DNA from 4 places in the Kitasatospora sp. NPDC001119 genome. Region 2 is predicted to be linked to each of the others. Evidence: riboswitches for the same ligand, from Rfam matches in the RefSeq annotation. Region 2 holds a riboswitch; each other region holds the start of a gene.
What was found. Region 2 has a riboswitch for cobalamin ahead of ACWDD9_RS32345 (CoA-acylating methylmalonate-semialdehyde dehydrogenase). Riboswitches for the same ligand answer to the same signal wherever they lie in the genome.
Positions count from the first base shown of each region.

Region 1: it holds a riboswitch for cobalamin, as region 2 does, so the genes downstream of both, ACWDD9_RS23505 (FecCD family ABC transporter permease) here and ACWDD9_RS32345 (CoA-acylating methylmalonate-semialdehyde dehydrogenase) in region 2, are expected to answer to the same signal.
Region 3: it holds a riboswitch for cobalamin, as region 2 does, so the genes downstream of both, ACWDD9_RS17430 (cobalamin biosynthesis protein) here and ACWDD9_RS32345 (CoA-acylating methylmalonate-semialdehyde dehydrogenase) in region 2, are expected to answer to the same signal.
Region 4: it holds a riboswitch for cobalamin, as region 2 does, so the genes downstream of both, ACWDD9_RS27450 (ABC transporter substrate-binding protein) here and ACWDD9_RS32345 (CoA-acylating methylmalonate-semialdehyde dehydrogenase) in region 2, are expected to answer to the same signal.

Region 1 covers NZ_JBSFKI010000019.1:25,527-29,664, forward strand. Annotated here, with positions in the region: gene ACWDD9_RS23495 (ABC transporter substrate-binding protein) at 1-109, opposite strand, end outside; gene ACWDD9_RS23500 (ABC transporter ATP-binding protein) at 126-929, opposite strand; gene ACWDD9_RS23505 (FecCD family ABC transporter permease) at 926-2,005, opposite strand; cobalamin riboswitch at 2,129-2,267, opposite strand; gene sodN (superoxide dismutase, Ni) at 2,335-2,730, opposite strand; gene sodX (nickel-type superoxide dismutase maturation protease) at 3,007-3,369, shown strand; gene ACWDD9_RS23520 (CGNR zinc finger domain-containing protein) at 3,377-3,958, opposite strand; gene ACWDD9_RS23525 (amino acid ABC transporter ATP-binding protein) at 4,072-4,138, opposite strand, start outside.
Region 2 covers NZ_JBSFKI010000032.1:46,790-50,927, reverse strand. Annotated here, with positions in the region: gene ACWDD9_RS32360 (hypothetical protein) at 1-248, opposite strand, end outside; tRNA gene ACWDD9_RS32355 (tRNA-Cys) at 455-525, shown strand; gene ACWDD9_RS32350 (alcohol dehydrogenase catalytic domain-containing protein) at 643-1,686, shown strand; cobalamin riboswitch at 1,833-2,016, shown strand; gene ACWDD9_RS32345 (CoA-acylating methylmalonate-semialdehyde dehydrogenase) at 2,227-3,726, shown strand; gene ACWDD9_RS32340 (acyl-CoA dehydrogenase family protein) at 3,735-4,138, shown strand, end outside.
Region 3 covers NZ_JBSFKI010000012.1:165,102-169,239, forward strand. Annotated here, with positions in the region: gene ACWDD9_RS17425 (cobyric acid synthase) at 1-543, opposite strand, end outside; gene ACWDD9_RS17430 (cobalamin biosynthesis protein) at 540-1,553, opposite strand; cobalamin riboswitch at 1,662-1,792, opposite strand; gene ACWDD9_RS17435 (alpha/beta hydrolase family protein) at 2,107-3,213, shown strand; gene ACWDD9_RS17440 (hypothetical protein) at 3,941-4,138, shown strand, end outside.
Region 4 covers NZ_JBSFKI010000024.1:1,131-5,268, forward strand. Annotated here, with positions in the region: gene ACWDD9_RS27440 (ABC transporter ATP-binding protein) at 1-542, opposite strand, end outside; gene ACWDD9_RS27445 (FecCD family ABC transporter permease) at 539-1,618, opposite strand; gene ACWDD9_RS27450 (ABC transporter substrate-binding protein) at 1,615-2,484, opposite strand; cobalamin riboswitch at 2,742-2,947, opposite strand; gene ACWDD9_RS27455 (shikimate dehydrogenase family protein) at 3,060-3,938, opposite strand; gene ACWDD9_RS27460 (3-dehydroquinate synthase family protein) at 3,940-4,138, opposite strand, start outside.

The sequences.
Region 1 (4,138 bases), on a different contig from region 2:
CGGGGTAGTGGGCGGAGGCGGTGGCGGCCTCCTTCGGGGCGATCTCGGCGCCGCAGCCGACGAGTCCGAGGGCGAGCAGGGCGGTGGCGGCAACGGCCTTGGTGCGCACGGGAGTTCCTTGGGGGTCAGGGGAGGCGGTCGAAGAGCAGCTGGAGGGCGCCGGTCTCCGGGTGGCGCACCGGGGTGCCCCGGACGCCGAACACCTCGGCCAGCAGGGCGGGTCGGAGCACCTCGTCGGGCGGCCCGGAGGCGACGATCCGGCCGTCCCGCAGGACGTACAGCAGGTCGCAGTGGCCCGCCGCCAGGTTGAGGTCGTGCAGCGCGGTGAGCACCGTCGGACCGGCCTCGCGGGCGAGCGCCAGCACCTCCAACTGGTGCGCGATGTCGAGGTGGTTGGTGGGTTCGTCCAGCACCAGCAGGCGCGGCTCCTGGACCAGCGCGCGGGCGAACAGCACCCGCTGCTTCTCGCCCCCGGACAGGCTCAGGAAGCCCCGCTCGGCGAGGTGCCCGGCCCGGACCTTGCGCAGCGCCTCGGCGCAGCGCCGCTCGTCCCCGTCGACTTGGGCGCCGAAGCCGCGGCGGTGCGGCAGCCGGCCCATGGCGACCACCTCGGCGACGGTGAAGTCGAACTCGGCGGAGTGCTCCTGGGTCAGCGCGGCCACCCGGCGGGCGCTCTCGCGGGCGGTGAGGGCGTGCAGGTCGTCGCCGGCCAGCCGGACCACGCCGCCGGCCGGCTTCAGCACCCGGTAGACGCAGCGCAGCAGGGTCGACTTGCCGCTGCCGTTGGGGCCGATCAGCCCGACCACCTGTCCGGCGGCGGCCGCCAGGCTCACCTCGTGGACCAGCCGGGTGCCGGCCAGCTCCACCGAGACGCCGTCGACGGCGAGGTCCTGGGCGTGCACCGGGGTCGGGTCGGTCGTCGCGGTCACCGGGCACCTCCGAAGGCCTGGCCGCGGCGGCGCATCATCACCAGGAAGGCGGGCACGCCGAGCACCGCGGTGAACACCCCGACGGGCAGTTCGGCGGGCGCCAGCAGGGTGCGCGAGGCGATGTCCACCCAGACCAGCAGCAGCGCCCCGGCGAGCGGCGCGACCACCAGCACCCGGCGGTGCCCGGCGCCGACCAGCATCCGCGCCAGGTGCGGCATCAGCAGCCCGACGAAGCCGATCGCCCCGCTGACCGCGACCACGGTGCCGGTGACGGCGGCGGTCACCACGAACAGCTCGCGGCGCAGCCGGTCCGGGTCCACGCCGAGCGAGGCGGAGGTCTCGTCGCCCATCGCGAGCGCGTCCAGCCGCCCGGCGGTGCAGGCCAGGTAGGCGAGCCCGGCCAGCACGGTGACGGCGGCGATCGGCACCTTGCCCCAGGTGGCGCCGCCGAGGCTGCCGAGCAGCCACATCATGACGTCCCGGGCGGCCTCGCCGCGGTCGGCGGCGAAGACCATCAGGGTGGTGGCGGCGGAGAAGCCGTACGACAGCGCGGTGCCGGTGAGCACCAGCCGCAGCGGGGTGAGCCCGTACGCGGTGCGGGCCGTGACGTAGACCAGGGTCATGGCGGCCAGCGCGGAGCCGAAGGCGGAGGCGGAGATCGCCCACACCCCGAGCGAGGCGAAGGCGCCGAACAGCATCACGGCATTGGCGCCGACGGCCGCGCCGGAGGAGATGCCGAGCACGAAGGGGTCCGCCAGCGCGTTGCGCACCAGGGCCTGGACGGCGACCCCGCAGGCGGCCAGCCCGGCGCCGACCACGGCGGCCAGCACGGTGCGCGGCAGCCGGATCTCCCAGACGATCGCGTACGCGGCCGCCTCGTCCGCGTCCAGCCGGCCGCCCGTCAGCCCGGCGCCCAGGAGCCGCAGCACCCGGGGCAGGCCGAGCCCGGAGGAGCCGAGGGCGACCCCGCAGACCAGGGAGAGCAGCAGGGCGGCGGCGAGTCCGGCGGCGAGCGGGACGACGGGTATTCGGCGGGCGGGCGGGCCGACTGCACGGTTGACGGGTGCGCGGTTCACGGGTGCGCCTTGCCTCGGGCCGGGAGCGCGCCGGGGCGGGCGCGGGCCGGGGGCGTGCCGGGGCGCCGTTCCCCTCGCAGTCCGCGGCGAGTTGTCGGGAGGTCGGCGGCCGAGGGCGATCGGGCTGGCGCGGCCGTACGGGCGGGTACGGGCCGTGCTCACCGTTGCGGGTCAGCGCCGGATTCGCACCGGACTTCCCCCTCGGACGCCCTGGCAGCATAACAGCCACTCAGGGCAGGCAACCCTTACCGAGCCGGGTCGGACGTGAACGCACGACCGCCCCCGTCCGGCGGTGCGGACGGGGGCGGTCGGGTGGCGACGCGTCAGGCTCAGGCCTGCTTGGTCTCCCAGAAGATTTTGTCGACCTGGGCGATCAGGTCGAGCAGGGCCTGGCCGGTGGCCGGGTCCGTGGACGCCTTGGCGGCCGAGGCGGCCTTCAGGGTGTCGTTGATCAGCTGGTGCAGCTGCGGGTACTTCTCGAAGTGCGGGGCCTTGAAGTAGTCGCTCCACAGCACCGAGATGTGGTGCTTGACGGCCTCGGCGCGCTGCTCCTTGATGATGACGGCGCGGGCGCGGAAGTGCGGGTCCTCGTTGGCCTGGTACTTCTCCTGGGTGGCCTTGACCGACTCGGCCTCCAGCTTGGCCTGCGCGGGGTCGTAGACGCCGCAGGGCAGGTCGCAGTGGGCGTGGACGGTGGCGCGCGGTGCAAACAGACGAGAGAACATGGGAGTCCTTCCTTAGATCGTCTTCCCGCGCCCGAGATTACCCTTCCGCCCTCCCGGTTTCGCGATCGGGCGGTGGGCCTAGGGCGAAAGACGGACCGGGAACCGGCGCAATCCGGACATCGGACGGACGGCGGTCCGTACGGCAGACTGGGGGCGCGAGCGGGGGCGGGAGGAGGAGTCGTGGCGCGGAGCACGCGAGCGGAGGGCGCCGGGGCGGGGGAGCGCGGCCCGGGCGGCGCGCTGCCGTTCGGGCTGGTCGACGTGGCGGGGCCGTCGATGGTCCCGACCCTGCGCGAGGGCGACCGGCTGCTGGTCCGCTACGGCGCGCCGATCCGGCCCGGCGCGGTGGTGGTCTTCCGGCACCCCTTCCAGCAGGACCTGCTGGTGGTGAAGCGGGCTGCCGAGCGCCGGGCCACGGGCTGGTGGCTGCTCTCCGACAACCGCCCGGTGGACAGCGACAGCCGCAGCTACGGCGCCGTCCCGGACGAGCTGGTGCTCGGCCGGGTGCTGCTGCGGCTGCGCCCGAGCCCGGTCTGGCTGGCGCCGGGGCGCCGGCTGGAGCGGCTGCTGCTCACCCCGCGGCTGGCCCGGGTGCCGGGCCTGGCCCGCCGGCTCGGCGCCTGGGTCGAGGAGGTCTAGCGGGCCGCTACGCCCGGGCCGCCGCCTCCGCCTCCAGGCGCTTGCGGGCCCGGTAGGCGGCCACGTTGGCGCGGGTCGCGCAGCGGTCCGAGCAGTAGCGGCGGGAGCGGTTGGTCGAGGTGTCCAGGTAGGCGTTGCGGCAGGGCGCGGCCTGGCAGATGCCGAGCCGGTCGGCGCCCAGCTCGGTGAGGTGGACGGCCAGGCCCATGCAGGCGACCGCGCTGAAGTGGGCGGTGGCGGTGGGGGAGTTGTCGGCCAGGTGCAGGTGCCAGCGCGGCCGCCCGGCGTCGTCCAGGTAGTCGTGCCCGGAGATCAGCGGGCTGACCGGGTACTCCATCAGCAGGCTGTTCAGCAGGTCGACGCCGCGGATCTCGTCCCCGCCGGCGGCGGCCTCGAAGACCCCGCGCAGCCGGGTCCGCACCGCCCGCAGCCGGGGCACGTCGGACTCGTCGGCGAGCGAGCGGGCCCGCGAGGAGTCGGAGAAGAGACCGCGCACCGCCTCCACGGAGGTCAGCGAGTCGGTGCCGCGCTCGGGCTCCTCGGTGTTCACCAGCCGGACGGCGAGATCGGCGTAGGCGGCGAGCTCCACAGGGGTCCTTCCAGGGGGGTCGGTAACGGGCTGACTGCCTCCAGCCTATTACCCGGGCGGGGAAAACGACGGCGCCCGGCAGGAGTGACCTGCCGGGCGCCGGGCGTACGGGCTCAGAGCACCTTGGAGAGGAAGGCCCTGGTGCGCTCGTGCTGCGGGTCGGTGAGCACCTCGCGGGGG
Region 2 (4,138 bases):
AGGGTGGCGCGCACCGCGGCCTCGTCCTTCACCCGGACCCAGTCCCCCTCGGCGAACCGGGAGGGCCGGCCGGGCGCCGGAACGTCGGCGCGGCGCTCGCGCAGGCCCTCGCGGGCGATCCTGGCGCGGCGCACGACGCCGAGTGGGGGAAGGTCGCGCAGGGGCAGGTTCTTGTACTGGCACCGGTTCGCGGCGGTTCCGCAGAGCGGCTCCGCGGTATGGGTGAACCGTGATTCCTCAACGGCCATCAGTGAAATCCCATCGGGTCGGAGATATCGGCACAGGCTAGCGCACCCGGTCTTTTACGCGCTGGCTCGTCGGACCCTACCGGCGCCATGTCGAAAGAAATAACACTAGACGCACTAAGAGCCCCATGGGGTGAAACATCGCCGTTCCCGGGGAATTCTGGTCAGGGTCCGTGTTCATGTGCGTGTAATGTTTCCATCGTTGTCGGGGTGGAGTGGCCGAGTGGCTAGGCGGCGGCTTGCAGGGCCGTTCAGATGGGTTCGATTCCTATCTCCACCTTTTACTTCCGAGTTCTTTCGAGACATTTCGATCCGTGTCGAAAGGCGCGCCCGGAACAGGACGAGCGGTGCGGTCACCTGGGGCTCCGGGGCACATCACCCGGCGAAGGGAACGCTCATGTCCACCTCCCCCAGCGGCTCGGCCGCCGCGCTGCGCGCCGTCCAGGTCGCGGCACCGGGTGCGGCCCCCGAGCTGGTCGAGGTCCCCCCGCGGGAACCCGGTCCGGGAGCCGTGCGGATCACCGTGGAGGCGTGCGGGGTCTGCCACTCCGACCTGCTCATCGCCGGCGGCCTGCTGCCCGGCAGCACCTTCCCGATCACCCCGGGGCACGAGATCGCCGGCCGCGTCGACGCCCTCGGCGAGGGCGTGGAGGGCTGGCGGGTCGGCGACCGGGTCGCGGTCGGCTGGTACGGCGGCAGCTGCGGGCACTGCGACGCGTGCCGGGCGGGCGACGGCCTGCACTGCGCGCGGGTCGAGATCCCCGGCGTCGCCTATCCGGGCGGGTTCGCCGACTCCGTCGTCGTCCCGGCCGTGGCCCTGGCGGCGGTCCCGGACGAGCTCACCGCGGTCGAGGCGGCGCCGCTGGCCTGCGCGGGGGTGACGGTCTTCAACGCCCTGCGCCGCTCCGCCGCACGGCCCGGGGACACCGTCGCCATCCTGGGGATCGGCGGACTCGGCCACCTGGGCGTCCAGTTCGCCGAGAAGATGGGCTTCCGTACCGTCGCCATCGCCCGCGGCCAGGAGAAGGGGCCGCTCGCGCTCCGGCTCGGCGCCGCCCACTACATCGACAGCACCGCGGGCGATGTCGCCGAGGCCCTGCGGCAGTTGGGAGGTGCGAAGGTGGTCCTGTCCACCGTCACCAACGCGCCCGCCGTGGTGGCGACGATCGACGGGATCACCCGCCGGGGCGAGCTCGTCATGGTCGGACTCCCGGCGGAGCCGCTGGAGCTGAGCGCCCTGCAGTTGATCCAGGGCGACCGGAAGGTCTACGCGCACTCCTCGGGCATCGCGGTCGACACCCAAGACACGCTGCGCTTCGCGGCGCAGACGGGGGTGCGGGCCTGGGTCGAGGAGGTGCCGCTGGAGCGGACCGCGGCGGCGGTGGAGAAGATGGCGGCCAACCGGGCCCGCTTCCGCATGGTCGTCACCACCGGCCGCTGAGCGGCGGTCATCGGAGCCGGCCCTCGGAGCCGGCCCTCGGAGCCGGTCCCTCGGGGTCGGCTCCCGGCGTGTCCGGGCAGGTGGACGGGGGTGAGCGGCCCTCCGGCGGCGCGGCGCGGGCGCGTACCCCTGGACTTACTAGGACGTCCAACTATATGGTCGACGGCAGGTCCGCGGTGTCAGGGAAGCCGGTGTGAGTCCGGCACGGTCCCGCCACTGTGACCGGGGAGTCCGTCCTCGCAGATGACGGCCACTGGCAGCCAGCCGGGAAGGCCTGAGGGCGTGCGGTGATCCGGGAGTCAGGATACCGGCCGCGGGTGGTTCGTGTTTTCCACGAGGATGGAGACGACACACATGACTCCGGGCTGCTTCCGTTCCACCGCGCCTGGCTGTCCCGTGCCGACGACCGCCGGGGCGCCCGCGCCCTGACGTACCGTCACACCGCCGTACGCCCGTGCCGAGGGGTGCACCACCGTGCGCCCGCCGACCGGCGGCGGCCTCCATTCCTCCTCTCCCCACCCCTGTCGAGAGTAGGAACCGATGGTCCGAGAACTGACCCACTTCATCGCCGGCAAGCCCACCGCCGGCACCTCCGGCCGCTTCGGCGACGTGTACGACCCCAACACCGGCCGGGTGCAGGCCCGGGTGCCCCTGGCGAGCCGCGCCGAGGTCGAGGCGGTGATCGCCGACGCCGAGCAGGCCCAGCCCGCGTGGGCCGCCTGGAACCCGCAGCGGCGGGCCCGCGTCCTGCTGCGCTTCCTCCAGCTCGTCGAGCAGGAGAAGGACGAGCTGGCCCGGCTGCTCTCCGCCGAGCACGGCAAGACCGTGGCCGACGCCCACGGCGACATCCAACGCGGCCTGGAGGTCGTGGAGTTCGCCGCCGGCATCCCGCACCTGCTGAAGGGCGAGTTCAGCGACAACGCCGGGACGGGCATCGACGTGTACTCGATGCGCCAGCCGCTCGGCGTGGTCGCGGGCATCACGCCGTTCAACTTCCCGGCGATGATCCCGCTCTGGAAGGCCGCGCCCGCGCTGGCCTGCGGAAACGCCTTCGTGCTCAAGCCCTCGGAGCGTGACCCCTCGGTGCCGCTGCGGCTGGCCGAGCTGTTCCTGGAGGCCGGGCTGCCGCCGGGCGTGCTCAACGTCGTCAACGGTGACAAGGAGGCCGTGGACACCCTGCTGGAGGACCCGCGCGTCCAGGCGCTCGGCTTCGTCGGCTCCACGCCGATCGCCCAGTACGTGTACGCCACCGCCGCCGCGCACGGGAAGCGGGCGCAGTGCTTCGGCGGGGCCAAGAACCACCTGATCGTGATGCCGGACGCCGACCTCGACCAGGCGGCGGACGCGCTGATCGGCGCCGGGTACGGCTCGGCCGGGGAGCGCTGCATGGCCATCTCGGTGGCCGTCCCGGTGGGGGAGGCGACGGCGGACGCCCTGGTGGCGAAGCTGGTCGAGCGGATCGGCGCGCTCAAGGTCGGGCGCTCGGACGACCCGGCGGCGGACTTCGGACCGCTGGTCGGCGCCGACGCGCTGGCGCGGGTGCGCGGCTACCTGGACCTCGGGATCGAGGAGGGCGCCGAACTCGTCGTCGACGGACGGGACTTCCGGCTGGCCGGGCACGAGGACGGCTACTTCCTCGGCGCCTCGCTGTTCGACCGGGTCACGCCCGGCATGCGGATCTACCGGGAGGAGATCTTCGGGCCGGTGCTCACCGTGGTGCGTGCCGCCGACTACGAGGAGGCGCTGCGGCTGCCCAGCGAGCACGAGTTCGGCAACGGGGTGGCCATCTACACCCGGGACGGCGACACCGCCCGGGACTTCGCCCGGCGGGTGAACACCGGCATGGTCGGGGTCAACGTGCCGATCCCGGTGCCGATCGCCTACCACACCTTCGGCGGCTGGAAGCGCTCCGCGTTCGGCGACCTCAACCAGCACGGGCCGGACTCGATCCGCTTCTACACCCGCACCCGCACCGTCACCTCGCGCTGGCCCTCCGGGGCCAAGGAGGGCGCGAGCTTCACCATCCCGACGATGGGCTGAGGCGCGCCGTGCACACCCATCTGACCGACGACCAGCTCGCCATCGTCGCGACCACCCGGGACTTCGCCCGCGAGCACCTCGCCCCGCACGCCGTCGCGTGGGACCAGGCCAAGCACTTCCCGGTCGACGTCCTGCGCAAGGCCGCCGACCTGGGCCTCGGCGGCGTCTACGTGCGGGAGGAGTCGGGCGGCTCGGAGCTCGGCCGCCAGGACGGCGTGCTCGTCTTCGAGGCGCTGGCGACCGGCTGCCCGTCCATCGCCGGCTACCTGTCGATCCACAACATGGTCGCCTGGATGATCGACCGCTACGGCAGCCCCGCCCAGCGCGCCCGGCTGCTGCCCGGGCTCTGCTCGACGGAGCTGCTCGGCAGCTACTGCCTCACCGAGCCGGGCGCGGGCTCGGACGCCGCCGC
Region 3 (4,138 bases), on a different contig from region 2:
CAGCGCCAGCGTCCCGTACATCGCCGCGAAGACCCCGCCGCGGTCGATGTCCCCGACCACCACCACCGGCAGGGCGGCGGCCGTGGCCAGGCCCATGTTGGCGATGTCGCGGTCGCGCAGGTTGATCTCGGCGGGCGATCCCGCGCCCTCGCAGACCACCACGTCGTAGCGGCCGCGCAGGTCGGCCAGGCACTCCAGGGCGCGCTCCAGCAGGACGGGCTTGCGCTCGCGGTAGTCCAGCGCGCCGACCTCGGCCACCGGCCGGCCGAGCAGCACCACCTGGCTGCGGCCGTCCGCGCCCGGCTTGAGCAGCACCGGGTTCATCGCCGCCTCCGGCTCCACCCGGGCGGCCTGCGCCTGCATCGCCTGGGCGCGGCCGATCTCGGCGCCGTCGGCGGTGACGAAGGAGTTGAGCGACATGTTCTGCGCCTTGAACGGCGCGACCCGCACGCCCTGGCGGGCGAGCCACCGGCAGATCCCGGCCGTCACCACGCTCTTGCCCGCGTCCGAGGTCGTCCCCGCGACCAGCAGTGCGTTGCTCATGCCCGTCCCCTCTTCTTCAGCAGTGCCCGCAGCAGGACGTGCCCCGCGACCGTCGTACCCAGCGCCAGTGCGCCCACCCGCCGGGAGAGCGCGCAGGCCCGCTCGATGTCGTCCACCGTCACCGGCCGCAGCTCCGCGCCCAGGACGGGCCGGTGCTCCACCCGCTCCCCGTACCGCAGCGTGCCGCCCAGTCGGACGCCCACCGCGCCGGCGAACGCCGATTCGGCCTGGCCCGCGTTCGGGCTCGGGTGCGCGGAGCCGTCGCGCCGCCAGACCCGCCAGGCGGTCCGGGGCTCGGGGGCGGCGGCCACCGTCAGCAGCGCCGTCAGCCGGGCGCCCGGCCAGCCCGCCACGTCGTCCAGCCGGGCCGAGGCCCAGCCGAACCGGGCGTAGCGGGGCGAGCGGTGGCCGACCATGGCGTCCAGGGTGTTCACGGCGCGGAAGGCCAGCAGGCCGGGGGTGCCGGCCAGGGCGCCCCAGGTCAGCGCGTTCACCACGGCGTCGGCGGTGTTCTCGGCCACCGACTCGACCACCGCCCGGGCGATCTGCTGCCCGTCCAGCGCGCTCGGGTCCCGCCCGCACAGGTGCGGCAGCCGCTCCCGGGCGGCGGCGAGGTCGCCGGCGGCCAGCGAGCGGCCGATGGTGCGGGCCTCCCGGGTCAGCGAGGTGCCGCCAAGCACCGTCCAGGTCGCGGCCGCCGCCAGCGCCGCCCGGCCCAGCGGGCGCCGGCCCACCGTACGGTCCAGGGCGAACGCGCCCGCCGCGACCGCGCCCACGCACAGCGCGGTGTACCCGGCCCCGGCGGCGCGGTCGTCGCGCCACAGCCGCCGCTCCAGCCGGGTCGCGGCGCTGCCGAAGAAGGCCACCGGGTGGCCCCGGCGGGGGTCGGCGAAGCGGGCGTCGGCGGCGTAGCCCGCGGCGGCGCCGAGTGCGAACACGGCGGCGCGGGCCAGCGGGCGCGAGGCTCGGGTCAGCGGGCGCGGAGCGGGGGAAGGCGCGCGCGGGGTCATCGGCCGCACGGCGGAGGGCAGCTCGGAGTCCGGCCGGGCGGGGCAGCCTGCATCGCGTGCGTGTCCTCACTCAGGGTCCGCGCCCTGGATCGACGTGACGGCGGCGAGAGTCTCCTGGCTTCCGGGTCGAACGCACCCCCGGGGCCTTCCAGCGGCCGTCGACGGCCCGCCGTGGCGATGTTCCGAGCGTGCTCCCCGGTGACAGTGGCGGGACCGCGCCGGACTTCCACCGGCTTCCTCTCCATGCCTCCGTTTGGCCCCAGGATCCCATCACGGGCCCGAACCGGGAGTCAACCGAGGTCACGGAGGGGTTGGTCACACGGGGACGCCGCTGACGCCCGGTCGGATCGCCCGGCGCGGCCCCGCCCCGACCCCCGCCACCGGCACCCCCTGAGTACTGCCCTGAGCGCCCCGGGAGCGCCCGCCGGGTGACCCGGACGGCCCAGCCCGGTGGCCGGTCGGGCGGAGCGCCGGTGAACTGGGGCTCGAACACCGTCCGGTCCGTGAAGAACGTCCGTGAACGACGTCCGTGAACAACAGAGCGGGGAGCGAGATGCGTTGGGGAACCGCCGCCGTCGTGGCGGCCGCCGCGGTGGGGGCCGCCGTGCTGGTGGTCGGCCGCCGGGCCTCCGAGCGGATGGTCCGTCCGGTGACCGCCGTCCAGGAGTCCGGGCCGGTCCAGGTCCGCGCCCTCGCCGCCGGCCGGGTCACCTTCACCCGCGGCCCCGCGAGCCTGCGCCCCGGCCGCTGGGCGGTGGAGTGGGCGGACGGCGGGCACGCGGTCGTCGAGGAGGTGCTGCACGCCGACGAACAGGGCGTCACCCGCCGACTGGTCCGCGCCGACCGGGGCACCCTCGTCCCCGGCACGGAGGTCCGCTTCACCCCGCGGGTCCACCTCGGCGACCCCACCGAGGCGCTCGGCCTGGCCTTCGCCGACACCACCGCCGACGGCGAGCTCGGCGCCCTCCCCGCCTGGCGGCTCGACGGCAAGCGCGGCACCTGGGTGATCCTGGTGCACGGCCCCGGCGACGACCGCCGGCAGACCCTCCCGGTGCTCCCCGTCCTCGACCGGCTCGGCCTGCCCGCCCTCGCCGTCACCTACCGCGGCGACCGGGGCGCCCCCGCCTCCCCGGACGGGCTCAGCCACTTCGGCGAGACCGAGTGGCGCGACATCGAGGCGGCGGTACGGCTGGCGCTCGACAGCGGCGCGGGCAAGGTGATCCTGTACGGCTGGTCCGTCGGCGCGACCATCGTGCTGCAGACCGTGGCCCGCTCCGCCTGGTCGCACGCCGTCCGCGGTCTGATCCTCGACTCGCCCGTGCTCGACCTGCCCGCCTCCGCCCGCCGGGACGCCGCCCGGGCCGGCTTCCAGGGCGTCGCCGCCGAGCTCGGCGCCCTCGCCGCCGAGGGCCGCACCGGGGTCGACCTCGCCGACTTCGGCCGCATCGCCGACGGCACCGACCTGCGGGTGCCGACCCTCCTCCTGCACAGCCCAGGGGACCGGATCGCGCCCTTCGGCGCCGCCGAGAAGCTGGCCGCCGCCCGCCGCGACGTGGTGAGCCTCCAGCCCTTCCCCGGCGCCGACCACGCCACCCTCTGGAACACCGCCCCCGACCGCTACACCGAACTCCTCCGCCGCTGGCTCACCCCGCTGCTCTAGGACCTGTCTTCGGACTCCCGTCGTTCGCCCCGCAGAGGCGAGTCCGAAGACCGGCCCTGGCCCCTCAACCACCCCCCCTGTGCGCGAGGGCGTTTTCGGCTGGTCCCCGCCGCTTTTCCCGGCGCGATTCCCCCCGTCCGAGAATGAACGTTCCTCCCATTCCTCCGGGCCCGCGTGAAAAGTCGGCCCGGCCGACTTCCGGTGCGGCTCGATCCCGATCACCCCGCCCGCCATCCGTCCGGATTCGGGCTGGACAGTCCTGCCGGGCGTCGCCGGGCCGAAACGCCCCCGTACGGGCCCCTCGGCTGTCAGGAGCAATATTTGGCCCGACCCCTTACCCCCCACCCGTACGCACGGTGACCGCCCGAGCATTCCCGGCAACCGGGCCGCCCCCCGTGGCATGGGCAGGTCACACGTTTCCGGCCAGGCGGTTTGCCGTTGTTGCCCGATCTTGCGGAGGTGCCACCGGCGGTCGCCCGGTCGTACGGACAACCGGATGTGACAGAAGGCCGGTACAAGGGGAAGACTGCTCGACGTGACGTCTCGGAACCCGCGCGACCGTGATGCCCCGCTCCCGCCGACGATCGGTACCGGTGCGACGGTGACCCGTCTCCCCGGAACGGCCCAACGGCCCGCCGGTGGCAGGCCGGGCGGGGCGGGAGTCCCCCGTAACGCAGTACCCCGGCGACGAGGGCCCGCTCCGGCTCCCGGGCGGGGCAGGGTTCCCGTGCCGGAGGGCTTTCCGGCACCCTCCGAGCTGGCGCCGCTGGCCCGCCGGATGCTGGTGGACGCCGTCCGGGTCGCCCGCTGGGCCGGTGAGCTGGCCGAGGTCGACAAGCGCGGCGAGCTGCTCCCGGACGACGCCCGCGCGGCGGGCCGGGCCCTGGCCATGACGGTCGGTGCCGCCGCCAAGGCGTGGGGGCAG
Region 4 (4,138 bases), on a different contig from region 2:
AGGTCGAGGTGGTTGGTGGGCTCGTCGAGCAGCAGCACGTCGGGCTCCTGCGTCAGCGCCCGCGCGAGCTGGACCCGCTGCCGCTCGCCGCCCGACAGCGTCGGCCAGGACCGGTCGAGCAGGTGGCCGACGTCGGCCGCGGCGACGGCGTCGGCGACCACGGACCGCTCGTGGGCGTCGGCGGCGGTGTCCGTCGGCACGGGCCAGCGGCCGCGGTGCGGCGTGCGTCCGAGCTCGATGACCTGACGGACCGGCAGCGACAGCCGGGTGTCCGCCTGCTGCTCCATGAAGGCCACCCGTCGTGCCCGCCGGCGGGCCGTGAGCGCGTGGAGGTCCTCGCCGTCCAGCAGGACCCGGCCCGCGCTCGGCCGGGTCAGTCCGGCGACCGCGCGCAGCAGGGTGGTCTTCCCGGCGCCGTTGGGCCCGAGCAGGCCCGTGATCCGGCCGGGGCGGAAGGCGATCGAGACCGCGTCCAGCAGGGTGGCTCCGCCGACGCGGACACCGAGTCCCTCCGCGCGCAGCCCGACAGGCGTCGTCGTCACTGCGCCCTCCCGTCGGCCCGCCCCTGGCGCCACAGCAGCCAGGCGAAGAACGGCGCTCCGAGCCCGGCCGTGACGACGCCGACGGGGATCTCCCGGTCGGGGAGGACCGAGCGCGCCACGACGTCGCTGCCCACCAGGAGGGACGCGCCGACCAGCGCCGACACGGGCAGCAGGAGGGCGTGGCGCGGGCCGCAGACGAGGCGGACCACGTGCGGGACGACCAGGCCGAGGAACCCGATGACGCCGGTGTTGGCGACCAGGCACGCGGTCACCAGCGCGGCGGTGGCGACGAGGACCCAGCGGGTGCGCTCGACGTGGACGCCGAGGGAGCGGGCGGCGGTCTCGCCGAAGGCGAAGGCGTCCAGGTCGCGGGCCGAGGAGGCCAGGACCGTGACACCCACCAGCGCGACCGCCAGCAGGAAGACGGCGGTGGGCCACCGCACGCCGGCGACCGAGCCCAGCGTCCACTCCATGACACCGCGCGCCGCGTCGCGGTCCCCGAGGACCATCACCACGAACGAGGTGTAGGCCCCGCACATCTGGCCGACCGCGATGCCGGCGAGCACGGTCCGGGCGGTGGGCAGCGACCGGGTTCGGGCGCCGGCCAGGGCCAGGACGACGACGGCGGCGAGCAGGGCGCCGGCGAAGGCCGCCGTCGCCACCGCGCCGGTGCCCACGGCGCCGGACACGCCGACGCCGAGGACGATCACGGTGACCGCGCCGGCGGCGGCTCCGTCCGAGATCCCGAGCAGGAAGGGATCGGCCAGGTCGTTCCCGGTCAGGGTCTGCAGCACCGCGCCGCAGACCGCGAGGCCGGCGCCGGTGGCGGCCGCCCCCAGCACCCGGGGCAGCCGCAACTGCCAGACGATCTGGTCGTCGAGCAGCGTCACAGGAGGGTCGCCCAGCCCGAGACGGCGCGCCACGACCTCGATCACCGTTCCGACCGACTCGTGCTGCGAGCCCACGGCCAGGCCGAGGAGCAGGGTGCTCAGGAGCAGGGCCGCGGCGACGGCCAGGGCCGCCGTCGCGCGGCCCGGACCAGCGGGCCGCGCGACGGGGTGGGGCGCGGCGGTCATGAAGCCGGGTGCAGTCGGCCCAGCCCGTCGGACACCCGGGCGGCACCGTCGGCGAGCAGCACACCGGGGGTCGACTCGGAGAACGGCACCGTCACGAAGGCCTTGCGCTGTACGGCGGTGAGCTTGCTCAGGACCGGGTCGTTCTCCAGGTAGTCGATCTTGGACTGGGCGGTGTCCCAGTCGGCGTCCGCGACCACGATGGCGTCCGGGTCCGCCGCGACGACCTTCTCCCAGCTCACGTTCTGCCAGCTGCCGGGCAGGTCCCCGAAGACGTTGCGGGCGCCCACGGCGTCGAGCACGAGTTGGGGTCCGCCCTGGCCGGCGCCGACGAACGGAGTCTTGGTGTCCGAGTCGAACCACAGGACCTTCAGGCCCTTGCCCGCGGCCGTCGCCGTGAACTGCGCCAGCTGCTGCTCCTGCTGTTGCTGGATCGCGGCGGCCCGCTCCGGGACGCCGAAGACCTTGGCGACGTCGTTCAGCTCGCCCCACGCCGCCTGCCAGGTCGTCGGCGGCACCTGGTTCTTGTCCGAGCAGCCGAACGGGGACAGGTACGACGGGACGCCCTGGCCGCGCAGCTCCTCCCGGGTGCCCGCGACCTTGTCGGTGAACGCGCTGGAGTAGGAGGCGTACAGGAAGTCGGGACGGGCCGCGAGGAGGTTCTCCTTCGTCGGGTACTTCTTGGAGAGCACCGGGACGGAGTCGTAGGCGGCCTTCCACTTCTCCGGGACGGAGTCGTCGAGGTAGGCGGTACCGGCCATGCGGGACTGCAGCCCGAGGGCCAGGGCCACCTCGGTGGCACCCTGGTTGAGCGTCACCAGCCGCTCGGGCGGCGCGCCGACCGTCACGGTGGTCCCGCAGTTGTCCACGCTGACCGGCGCGGCACTCCCGGTCGCCCCGCCGGACGCGACGGGCGCGGGGGCGCCCGCGCAACCTCCGACCACACCGACGAACAGCAGGGCCGCGACGGCCCGGCCGACACGTGTCGGACCTGTGGGACGTACGGGACGTACAGGACGTACAGGACGTACGGGACGCATGGAGCGCGCGGAGCGCATGGAACGTATGGATCGGACCGGATGCGGGTACGGCTGACCGCTGGGCACGTGTTCTCCAAAACCCTCGTGGAACATGTCGCGCCGTGGCCGGTCTCCTGGCTTCCGCATCAACACGCCGCGACCGACCTTCCCGAGCGGCTCTCCCAGCCCGCCCAGTGGCCCTGACCGCTGGCGAAAGCCGGTCAGCGAGGGCCGCGGAACTCCGCGGCAACAGTGGCGAGGGCCGCACCGGACTCAGACCGGTTTCCCGAACACCACGGCGATGGCACGGTATCAGGCGTGGTCAGGTCGGTGGCGACCGGCCGGTGGGATGATCGTTTGGATCGTTCCCGGGGACGGGGGAGGGAGCGGCCACGGGGGTCGGCCGGCTCCGGAGGGACGGGGGATCACCCCGGAAGGCGGAAGAAGGAGCGGTAGAGCGGCAGCTGCTCGGCGAGCATGTGGATGCCGGGGTGGGTGGCGAGGCCGAGGGCGGCGGCGGTGCGCAGCAGCGGGGTCTCGGCGGGCGTCATGATGATGTCGGCGACCAGCGCGCCGGGCGCCAGCGGTGCCGGGTCGAAGGGGAGCGGGTCGGCCGGGTCCAGGCCCAGCGGGGTGGCGTTGACCGCGAGGTCGACGCCGGAGGGCGGGCGCGGGGCGGCGGCCACGCGGCCGGGCCAGCGGGTGCCGAGCCGCTCCAGCAGGGCGTCCACCCGGCCCCGGTCGGGATCGGTCACGGTGAGTGCGGCGGCCCCTTCGGCGAGCAGGGCGGCGGCGATGGCGAGCCCCGCGCCTCCGGCGCCGGCCAGTGCCACCCGCAGCCCGGCCGGGTGGTACCCGGCGGCGGCCAGGCCCCGGACGAACCCGGCGCCGTCGAAGTTGTCGCCGTACCAGCGGCCGTCCGGCTCGCGGCGCAGCGCGTTGGTGCTGCCCAACAGGGCGGCGGCGTCGCTGAGTTCGTCGGCGTGCCCGCACATCGCCAGCTTGTGCGGGACGGTGACCAGCAGCCCGTCCAGGTTGGCGACGGCCTTCAGCCCGCGGACGACCTCGTCCAGCCGGTCCGCCGGGGCGTGCACGGGGACGAGCACGGCGTCCACGCCGCTCGCCGCGAACAGCGGGTTGAGCAGGGCGGGCGCCTTGGCCTGTGCGACCGGGTCGCCGAGCACCGCGAACAGCCGGGTGCGGCCGGAGATCGGCGGGCGGGCGGCCGGCGCGTCGGGTGCGTCGGGTGCCGGTACGTCGGGGGCCGGCAGGTCGGGGGTCGGCAGGTCGGGGTGAAGGGACATCTCAGGCCTCCCCGGCGGCGGCGCGCGGCATGGCGTCCAGCGTGCGGGCGACCAGCGACTCGGGGACGTCGCTGACGAGTTCGGCGCCGCGCGGGCCGTCCAGGACGAAGGAGAGCCCGTCGACGGCCTTCTTGTCCAGCCGCATGAGGGCGATCAGCGCCCCGGTGCCGACCTCGGGCGGCAGTGCGGTCGGCAGCCCG